DNA from 2 places in the Pantoea sp. y20 genome. Region 1 is predicted to be linked to the other one. Evidence: predicted binding sites of a transcription regulator. Region 1 holds the regulator's gene; the other holds the start of a gene.

Region 1 (5,228 bases):
CAGCCCATCACGCGGTCAGTGACTTTAATCGCTTCATAAGAGAAGTCCGCCGCCACTTCTTCCATCATTTCGATGGCGTTCTGCTGGGCTTTCTCATGCGAAATCTTTTTGCTGCGCGCTTCATCTTCTACTGCTTTTTCGATCGCTTTGGATTGTAACAGCTTGTTGAAGAGATCCTGACGTGCAGGCAGACGCGGGCCGACCGCGGCCAGACGTTGGCGGGCAAAATGAATGCGCGCCACGCGAGCCAGCTTTTGGGCAATCGACTTATCGGTGCCGTGCTCGGTCGCCATCTGGCGCAACGAAACGGTTTGCGAGAAGCGAACAAAGCTGTCGCGGCCGTGCCACAAAATGGCGAAGAACTTCTGCACGCCATTGAGCACGCGCAGATGCGGCGTGGATTCACCGGAGGTTTCACGTCCCGGCGCACGACCAAACATCACCGCGACCGGCAGCATTTGCACATCGAGTTGCGGGTTGCTGCGGTGCAAATCCAGATAATCGTGGAACAGCTTTACCGATTCGGGATTGGCCACGAAATAGGGAATTACGCGTGGGCCATCGTGAATAAACACGTGGCGCGGCAGCAGGGTGCCATCGATCTCCAGCGGAGCCAGCGGATCGGGCAGATCATGTTTCAGGCATTGAGCACGCAGTGTGAGCAGGTCAGCCTTTGAATCATAAGGCAAAACATACATCACCGGACGTGTCGGATCGATCCCATGTTCAGAGATAGGATCGGTCGGAATGACCTTACTTTTTACCAAAATAGAGAGTGGTAAATTCAATAATTTGTAATAGAGTTTACGCCAACCTGACATAGACAACTTTAAGCCTCTTGTTAGCAAAGCGCGGCAAGCATACCAGAAAGCGCAGCGAAGGTCTGTGGCTCTGCCGCCTCATACTGCCCACACATTGACGTCAAAATAGTTCAAGGGTTCCATAGACATGGCAAATAACGTCACCGGTTTAGTAAGAATAGTGAAAGCCGCCGGTTATTCCTGGCAGGGCCTGCGTGCCGCATGGCAGCACGAAGCCGCTTTTCGGCAGGAAGCCATTGCCGCGCTGGTGGCCATTCTCGTGGCTTGCTGGCTGGATGTAGATACCCTTTCCCGCATCCTGATGATTGGCTCGGTAGTGCTGGTTATCATCGTTGAGATCCTTAATAGCGCTATCGAAGCGGTGGTCGACCGCATCGGGCAGGAGCAACATCCGCTCGCGGGCCGCGCCAAAGATATGGGATCGGCTGCCGTATTGCTGACTATCTTACTGGCTCTGTTCGTCTGGATCGCGCTGCTCTGGACGCATTTGAGATAGGGATTCCAGATTCATCAAACCGCTGATTTTTCCCTCTGTTACGGTTTTCATTTCGCGAATACCTGTATATACTCACAGCGACTGTATAAACAACCAGGGGGCGGGATGAAAGCGTTAACTGCACGGCAGCAACAGGTCTATGACCTGATTCGCGACCATATTAACCAGACGGGCATGCCGCCAACGCGTGCGGAAATTGCTGCGCAACTGGGTTTCCGCTCGCCCAATGCTGCCGAAGAGCATCTGAAAGCGCTGGCGCGTAAAGGCGTAATTGAAATTGTTTCCGGCGCATCGCGCGGGATTCGTTTGCTGATGGAAGAAGAACCGAGCGAAGGGCTGCCGCTGATTGGCCGCGTCGCTGCCGGTGAACCTTTGCTGGCACAAGAACACATCGAAGCCCACTATCAGGTGGATGCTAACCTCTTTAAACCGAGCGCCGATTTCCTGCTGCGCGTGAGCGGTATGTCGATGAAAGATATCGGCATTATGGATGGCGATCTGTTAGCGGTACACAAAACGCAGGAAGTACGTAACGGCCAGGTTGTCGTGGCGCGCATTGATGATGAAGTCACAGTGAAACGCTGGAAAAAGCAGGGTGCGATTGTACATCTGCTGCCGGAAAACACCGATTTTCAGCCGATTGTCGTGGATACCCGTGAGCAGTCGCTAACCGTTGAAGGTTTAGCTGTCGGAATTGTGCGCAACGGCGAGTGGCTCTGATCAGTTTCTGATCCACTTTAACTGCGGCGGTGCGTGTTTGCGCTGACCGCAGTCTGCTGTTTTACTTCTCTGTGACTCTTTCTGCGGCTCATTCTGGCGCCATTACGCTGATTACCGCACACAACGGAATGGGCTAATGCAGCTGTTTTCCTCTTCAGATAAAACTCTCTGGCGGCTAGCGCTGCCGATGATCCTGTCAAATATCACCGTCCCATTACTGGGTGTAGTGGATACCGCCGTTATTGGTCATCTCGATAGCCCGATCTACCTCGGTGGCGTCGCCGTGGGCACAACCGCCACCAGCTTCATCTTTATGCTCCTGCTGTTCCTGCGCATGAGCACCACCGGACTCACCGCTCAGGCATTTGGCGCCAATGACAAAACGGCGCTGGCGCGCGCCTTAACACAACCGCTACTGATTGCGCTGGTTTTTGGTGCGCTGTTTATGGTGCTGCGAACGCCGGTCAGCAGCCTGGCGGCAGCGTTAATGGGTGGCAGCCCGGAAGTGCAGCAACAGGCGAAAATATTTATTGAGATTCGCTGGCTAAGTGCGCCCGCAACCTTGGCCAATTTGGTGATTCTTGGCTGGCTGCTGGGCGTGCAGTACGCGCGGGCACCGATGGTGCTGCTAATCATCGGCAACCTGGTGAATATCCTGCTGGATCTGCTGTTCGTGCTCAAACTGCATTGGGGTGTCGCCGGAGCGGCGGCGGCTACCGCGCTGGCAGAATATGTCACGCTGGGCGTGGGTCTGTGGATGGTGGCGCGGGTGCTGAAGATGCGCGGTATCCATTTTGCTTTACTCAAAAGCAGCTGGCGCGGCGATGCGGCGCGGCTATTCCGCCTCAATCGCGACATTATGCTGCGGTCTTTGATGCTGCAAATCTGCTTCGCGTCGCTCACCATCCTTGGCGCACGCATTGGGCCGGATGTAGTGGCAGTCAATGCGGTGCTGCTGATGTTCCTCACTTTCACCGCATACGCGCTGGATGGATTTGCCTACGCGGTTGAAGCCTGTTCGGGTGAAGCGGTTGGGGCCAAAGATCGCAGCCGACTATTGCTGATTTGGCATGCGGCTTGTCGCCAGGCATGCTTCGTCGCCGCGATCTTTGCGCTGATTTATGCATTCACCGGTCCGCAGATTGTGGCGATGCTAACGTCACTGGAAGCGCTACGAGAGATGGCCGACCGCTATCTGATTTGGCAAGTGATTCTGCCGCTGGTTGGCGTCTGGTGCTATCTGCTGGACGGCATGTTTATCGGCGCGACGCGCGGGCGTGAGATGCGCAACAGCATGGTGATGGCGGCGATCGGCTACGGTGTCTCGCTGCTCACGCTGCCGTGGCTCGGTAATCACGGTTTATGGCTGGCGGTGACGGTATTCCTCGCGTTACGCGGACTCACGCTGTGGCTCATTTGGCGTGGTCACTGGCGGCGCGATAGCTGGTTTAACGCCTGAATAAGCGAAGCGTAACCTACAGATTAATCTGTATTTCCCTGCAAACTGCGAAGCGGCTACTACAATTACCTCATACGGCGCATATGAGTAGCGCGTTGTCTGGGTATATCGCCAGCTAAGCAGGCAATATATCTATCTCACTCAGGATGTAGTGGAGGAATATTATGAACAAAGACGAAGCGAGCGGAAACTGGAAGCAGTTCAAAGGCAAATTTAAAGAGAAGTGGGGCAAGCTAACCGACGACGACTTCACTGTGATCGAAGGTAAACGCGATCAGCTGGTTGGTAAAATCCAGGAACGCTACGGCTATGGTAAAGACCAGGCCGAGAAAGAAGTGAAAGATTGGGAAACAACCAATAAAGATTACCGCTGGTAATCTCACTTCACGGATGATGCTCCTACCCGCCAATCATTTAGCGTAGTGATTGGCCCGGCACAAGGATGTGCCTCCCTATTTTCTTACCCGCTTTTTACCCTCGAGCTGATGGTCATGCTCGCAGCTTTCATGGTGCGTACAAGCCGCCACCTCTGCGCAATTTTCACACAGGCCATGTGCCTCAATCACGGTATGTCGCAGAGAAAATCCCGCCTGATCCGCTAATGCAGCGATGGTTTTTTCCACGCCATGAGCATGTTTTTCGCTAACTGCCGCACAACCGTCACACACTAACATTACAGAAGTATGTGCTGGCTCATCAAAATGATGGCAAACCACGTAACTGTTATTTGACTCTACGCGATGAATAAATCCCTGTTCCAGCAGGAAATCCAGCGCGCGATAGATGGTGGGCGGTTTTGCTTGCGGTTCACTGACACGCAGTTGATCCAGCAAATCGTAAGCGCTTATCGAACCGTTCTGCTCTGCCATTAAGCGCAACACTTCGGCGCGTTGAGTGGTCAGGCGCACGCCGCGATCAAGGCAAAGTGATTCAGCCTGGGTAAGAAGTTGTTCTGGCGTGAGGTTTGACATAAGCATTCTCCGGGTTGCAGGTGATGTTATTTTATCACACAAATTTTTACGCTGCTGTGATTGCTTATTGTCCTTAAAATCCCTAAGAAAATTCTCCCCAATCAATAGATTACCTTCGCCATTTTTCCGTCAATATTGCTGCAACCCTTATGTCTGCAAAATGCGTCCGGCCAGGCAGCGCAACGCCTGCACGGATTTTGCTTTGCAACTCACCGGGTTAGCGGCTATGGTTCAAAAGGTCTTAAGTAATTTCTGGTCTCATTTAACTCACTGTTAATTTTTCTGCATAAAAACACAGCGGAATGGCGTGGAAGCGTCCAATTCTGCGAATAGCAGTGCTATTTCCTTTTAATTCACAGCAATGAAGCGTTAGCCAGGGTTCAGAATAGCGGCTAACTAAACTTTCAGTCGGTGAGTGATTCAGCGACATTTCAAAGGTGATGGCAGGCTCATGGCGAAGACATTATTCAGGCACAAAAAAGTAGCTTATCTTGTTGGTTTGAATGCAGTATTTCTCTCTTCCTCAGCTCTGGCAGCAGGTACATGGTACGACGCGCGTAACGACGCAATGGGCGGTACCGGCGTAGCCTCTTCCACCTGGAGTTCAGCGGTGCTGGCTAACCCAGCATTAATGACCAAGGCGCAGCCTGAAGATAACGTCAGCATCATTCTGCCATCAGCCGGCGCACAGGTTACCGATAAAGACAAATTGATCGATCGCGTTGACGACATTACCGATACCGTTGATCGTTATCAGGACG
Region 2 (5,228 bases), 1.4 Mb from region 1:
TCTGATCACCGAATACATCGAAGATAACAATATTGGCTTGCGCGTACTGGCGAAAGAGCTTGGCGTATCAGCTTCAGCGCTGAGTAAAGTCGCCAGCGGTAAAGCATCGGTCAGCCCTGAAATGGCGGTGCGGCTTGAGGCGGGGCTGGGTATTGCGGCGCGCCTGTGGTTATCAATGCAGGCGGCATGTGACCTGCACAAGGCACGAGAAACCACGGACGTTTCCGGTGTCAATCTGCATCCAGGTATGAATGCCGCTTCTGAGGCGCACAGGGCAGCGAAGTAACGCACCCACGCCAGTTACCTGTACAAAACCGCGCTGGCTGGCGCGGTTTTTCTTTGGTCGGTTCAGACACCTTTAGACGAACCCGGTTCTGCGGTCGTGATGACGCTGTGTCAGGGACTGAAGAGTGTATTGATATGTGTGTAATTCAAGCGCGAAGCGGTTACTTCGCCACCGGTAGATCCGCCAGCCGGGTGGTGTAGGCCGGGGACAGCATCTCGCGCTTCATCGACCAGGGTTTCTGAATGCCTTGTCCGGCAAACCATAACGCACCGCGCTGGTGGGCATTCATCTTGTCGATCAGGGCCATTAATTGGTCACTATTGTGACGCGGCTGATATTCCGCAAACAGATCAAACTGCGCCACGCCATCGCTAAAGAAATCGCCCAGCATGACGCCGCCTTTCATATAACGCTTACCGGGCACCCAGATGCGATCTAAACAGTTGAGCGTGGCCTGAATAATATCGCGGCTGTCAGCGGTGGGCGTAATCAAGGTTTGGCTGGCCGCATTGGCATAATAAGGATGATGCGGATCGTGCGGACTGGTACGAATAAACGTCCCGATATGACGGCAATATTGCCGCTCACTGCGTAACTTCTCTGCGGCACGCGCCGCGTAATTGGCGATGGCCTCGCGCATATCCTGATATTCGGTAATGCGATCGCCAAACGAGCGCGAGCAGAGGATATTTTGCCGGTTGGGAATCACCTCTTCAAACGCCAGACAAGACTCGCCACATAATTCACGCACCGTACGCTCCAGCACCACGCCAAAGTGTTTACGGATCAGCGCGGTCGGGGTTTCAGCCAATTGCAGCGCGGTGGTAATGCCCATCAGGTTGAGCTTTTTCGATAAGCGCCGGCCCACGCCCCACACCTCTTCGACTTTGACCAGTTTCATCAACTCGCGCTGACGGTGGGGCAAAGAGAGATCCATCACGTTCTCAGCTTTGGTCCAGCGTTTGGCGGCCCAGTTGGCGAGCTTTGCGAGGGTTTTGGTCGGCGCAATGCCGACACCCACGCGCAAATGGGTGTCCTGATAAATACGGTCGCGAATGTCGCGGCCTAACTGTTCGAATGTCATGCAGGCGTTGATGCCGGTGACGTCAACGAAGGCTTCGTCGATGGAATACTCATCCACGCGCGTGGAGATCAGCGCCAGCGTCTCCATCACGCGGCGCGACATATCGCCATACAACGCATAGTTAGACGAGAACACCACCACTTTGTGGCGCATCAACTCTTCCCGATGTTTGAAGTAGGGCGCGCCCATCTTAATGCCCAGCGCCTTGGCTTCTCTGCTTAGCGAAATAATGCAGCCGTCGTTGTTCGACAGCACCACAATCGGCTTGCCGCGCAGATCCGGGCGAAACACCGTTTCACAGCTGGCGTAAAACGAATTCACATCTACCAGGGCAAACATCAGCGGCCTATGGTTTTAATCACGTGTTTAACGATGCCGAAGACTTCGAACTCATCGGCGTCAGGAATGGCGATCACCGCATGCGCGGTATTCATCGGTTTGAGATGCAGGTAAGGCTGTAACATCAGCTGTTTCACGGTGAACTCGCCGGAAAGCGAAGCCACCACAATGTCACCGTGTTTGGGTTTTAGCGAGCTGTCCACCACCAGCATGTCACCCTCATTGATACCGATGTCGATCATCGAGTCACCGCTGACTCTAATGAAATAGGTTGAACTGGGGTGATCGACTAAAAAGTCGTTGAGGTCTATACGTTGTTCAACGTAGTCCTGCGCCGGGGACGGAAAGCCGCAGGGCACGCGGCTGATGAACAAAGGTAAGGCGAGAATAGCGCGGATTTCCGCGGGCTGATAAAACTGCATGGCTGCGATCTCAAATCGTCACTGTATATGTATACAGTAATGTCGAATAGGCAGTTTGATCAAGCCAGAACCCGTAATGATTTGCAAAACAGTTGGCAACAAAGGAAATTTATTTTGTGCCAAAGGGCTTGCCGCTGCGCTTAAATCATCATCCCCATGATCTGCAGGGTGCTCTGCTGTGAAGCGGTGATAAACGGAATGTCTTTGATGTGCTGCATACCAAAGGCTTCGTAGAACTTACGTGCACGCACGTTATCGCCTAACACTTCCAGCCACAGGTAGCCTTCACGCTTGTCGCGCGCCTCATTGATGATGCTCTCGAACATCCAGCGACCGTAGTTTTTGCCGGTTTCTTCTGGATTGAGGTAGAGCTTGTTGAGCAACGCGCCGCTCATGCCGGAATCCGGCACTGGCGTGTTCCAGGTGACTTTGGCGAAGCCAATCGGCTTGTCGGTCTCGGCGATCAGCCAGCTCTCATTGGGCGCGGCGAGGCTGCTATTGAGCTCTGCCAGACCGTATTCCTTGTCGATAAAGGCATCCAGTTCGTCTGCGGAAACCCACATATGTTTGAAATGCGCACTGTAGGTCATGCGGCCCAGCAGGTGCAGCAGCTCTGCATCCTCTGCCGTGGCTTTGCGTATGGTGAACTCCATGCCAGATTTCCTTGCTTAATGCTTGTTATTAATCACGTCGTCGGTGCGAGCAGAGGCCACCGAAGGGCAGTTACCATAACGTGTTAGTAACAAAAACCCAAGATAACCAGAGCTGTCTGTTAACAAGGCGCCATGCCGATGATCTATAATGAAGAGTGAGAAGCAAGCGTAAGCCCATATTCTCAGGAGGTAGAAGATGTCAGATTCGCAACCTAAAATTATCGGCGAAGCGGCCTATGCATTACTGGTACGCCGTGAGGAAGTCAGCGTTTCCTCACTGCTGGCAGAGCTCGCGCGCATGGCGAGAAAAGAGCAAAACAGTCAACAGCAGCAGCGTATTACCCAGGCGCAGCAATGGTTGCTCACGCACCGTCAACCGGCGGGCAGCGATAATCGCGTCCATTCAGCATTGCGCGGATTGAGTCGCCAGGAAGGCAGTGTCAGAATGCCTTCGGCCGATGCCGACGACAATTGACCATCCCAACCGGCTCACGCGTCGATGACTTTCGGCGCGGAGCGCACAGATTTGGAAATAAAAGCTTTCTAATTGTCCTAATTCACACTTCTTAGCACTTTTTGCAACAAAACCTGCCTGGCATCTTGAGTAAGCTCCTTGTACAGCTTTTTGCTATCTGTACAACTTTACTTAGGTCAAATGATCTAACTTTTTCATTTATTGGGGTCAATTATGCGTCAGAACGGATACACGCCGAGTTCAGTCGAGGCCATTGCCAACTATTTCAGCAAAGCGTCGCTGCCATCGCAGCAGGAAACCTTGGGTCAGATCGTGGTTGAAATCTTACGCGAAGGCCGTAACCTCAACCGCAAATCGCTATGCACCAAGCTGCTGCGCAGACTGGAACTGGCCGCCAATGCTGAAGAAGAGCATCACTATCATCAGCTGATTGGCTTGTTATTTGAACGTGAAAGCTGAGAGTCAGTCAGACGTCAAACTTGTACAAGTATTACAATTTTACTCTGAATACGCTCCCACACTGGCTTCGCCCCGCTCCGGGGCGAAGCGGCGATCAGAGATTCGTTATGAAAATTCGTTATGAATAGAAGTGAACACCAGAAAATAATCGATGAAATTATTGGCGAAGCGGCGCTGGCGCTGTTGCAACGTACGGGCCCGGTCAATACGCAAGCGCTGTTGAATCAGCTGATGCTGATGAAGCAGCAGAGCAACGACGAAGAGCAGCGTGCAGCGATTACTGCCGCCATCACCGATGTACGCAACAGTATTTCGGCGGGAAAAAAGCTGCGCGAAGAGCAGCCGCAAAGCGACAACGTTCTTCAGCTGTTTGGTAACAACCAACAGTCTGGTAACAATCGTAAACATTGACTGATTGGCTCGCGTTTAGGCATTGTAAATTCGAGCGTAGATACAATCACGGGACTGGAATCATGTCGGAAAATCACAACCTCTACGCTGCACTGCCTGACACCGAACTGGCAGAGCATTTTCGCAATGCAGACAGTACGTTAAGAAACGAAGCTGCCGTATTGGATAGGGTTATCCGCCACGTGCTGGCCACCGAAGGGCGCGTCAGTAATAAATCGATTATTCTCTGTTTGATTATGGCGCTGGAAACCGCAGAAGGTGATGCTGAAGCTGATGTGCTGCGCAAAACACTGGAAATTGTGGTGGGTTACACGCCTGACGACGCCTGATATTCCTCTCTGTCCCCCGCGCGGGGACAATGAATTAATCCTTTCTGGCGAGAGCTAATCGGCGCTTCGCTTTGCCAATATTAATTCTGTGCAACCAGGTGCGAAACTGTTTTAACTGGACGTGTGAAGCGACATCAGTTGAAAGCGTGCAAATATACAGCTGGCTTTGGGTATGATTATTAGTGCCGGTCGCGTAAATTTCGCTTTTATTATCACGCTGTTGCAGTTCAATTCCCGTGAAGTGTAAATTCCCCCACAGCTGTAAAGTGTCCTCGAACTTTTTAAAGTCCATCATGATGCCCTTATTATTTTGACTTATTATGGAATGTTGCTGGCTCCGTGCAACATAAAGCAATTGCACGATTAAGCCAGCATCTTTGAATAGTAAATTCAGGGATAGTCGCGTTTGGGCGCGGATTTTCGCATCCACTTGCGTTTATTACCGCTTTGCTTATCCATCGCTAATGCGCTGGCGCTGGCCGGATCAAACAGCGACAAACTCTCTATTTGATGCACCATAATCACTTTACGAAACTCAAGGGCACTTTTAGGTGCGGACGAGAAATCAATGTTGTGATTGTGGTACCACAGACTGTAATTATGCTCGATCGCCAGATTGAGCGTGCGTGAATCACGATAGCCGCTCAGCATCGGGATCAACACAATGTTGGCAGTGTTTGGATATTCAAAGGTCGCCGCGTGAATCATGCCGATATAGATACGGCGCGATTTCAGTGTGACCCACGCCAGCTCGCCTTCTTCCATACATT

Evidence for each region. Region 1 encodes LexA, which represses DNA repair genes until DNA is damaged. Its sites were predicted from a motif close to TNCTGTATGTACATACAGNA; they were not measured.
Region 2: umuD (translesion error-prone DNA polymerase V autoproteolytic subunit) is a predicted target of LexA. The motif match lies at 2,151-2,170, and genes of this name have one in related genera.

The regions. Positions count from the first base shown of each region.
Region 1 is NZ_CM142816.1:375,493-380,720, forward strand. Features, by position in the region: gene plsB (glycerol-3-phosphate 1-O-acyltransferase PlsB) at 1-821, opposite strand, end outside; gene ACYAC5_RS01695 (diacylglycerol kinase) at 949-1,317, shown strand; gene lexA (transcriptional repressor LexA) at 1,423-2,037, shown strand; gene dinF (MATE family efflux transporter DinF) at 2,174-3,496, shown strand; gene ACYAC5_RS01710 (CsbD family protein) at 3,661-3,873, shown strand; gene zur (zinc uptake transcriptional repressor Zur) at 3,949-4,467, opposite strand; gene ACYAC5_RS01720 (conjugal transfer protein TraF) at 4,919-5,228, shown strand, end outside.
Region 2 is NZ_CM142816.1:1,788,827-1,794,054, forward strand. Features, by position in the region: gene ACYAC5_RS08390 (HigA family addiction module antitoxin) at 1-286, shown strand, start outside; gene umuC (translesion error-prone DNA polymerase V subunit UmuC) at 447-1,709, opposite strand; gene umuD (translesion error-prone DNA polymerase V autoproteolytic subunit) at 1,709-2,131, opposite strand; gene ACYAC5_RS08405 (GNAT family N-acetyltransferase) at 2,272-2,784, opposite strand; gene ACYAC5_RS08410 (hypothetical protein) at 2,981-3,259, shown strand; gene ycgZ (regulatory protein YcgZ) at 3,473-3,718, shown strand; gene ACYAC5_RS08420 (hypothetical protein) at 3,839-4,129, shown strand; gene ACYAC5_RS08425 (biofilm development regulator YmgB/AriR family protein) at 4,192-4,458, shown strand; gene ACYAC5_RS08430 (hypothetical protein) at 4,493-4,888, opposite strand; gene ACYAC5_RS08435 (hypothetical protein) at 4,849-5,228, opposite strand, start outside.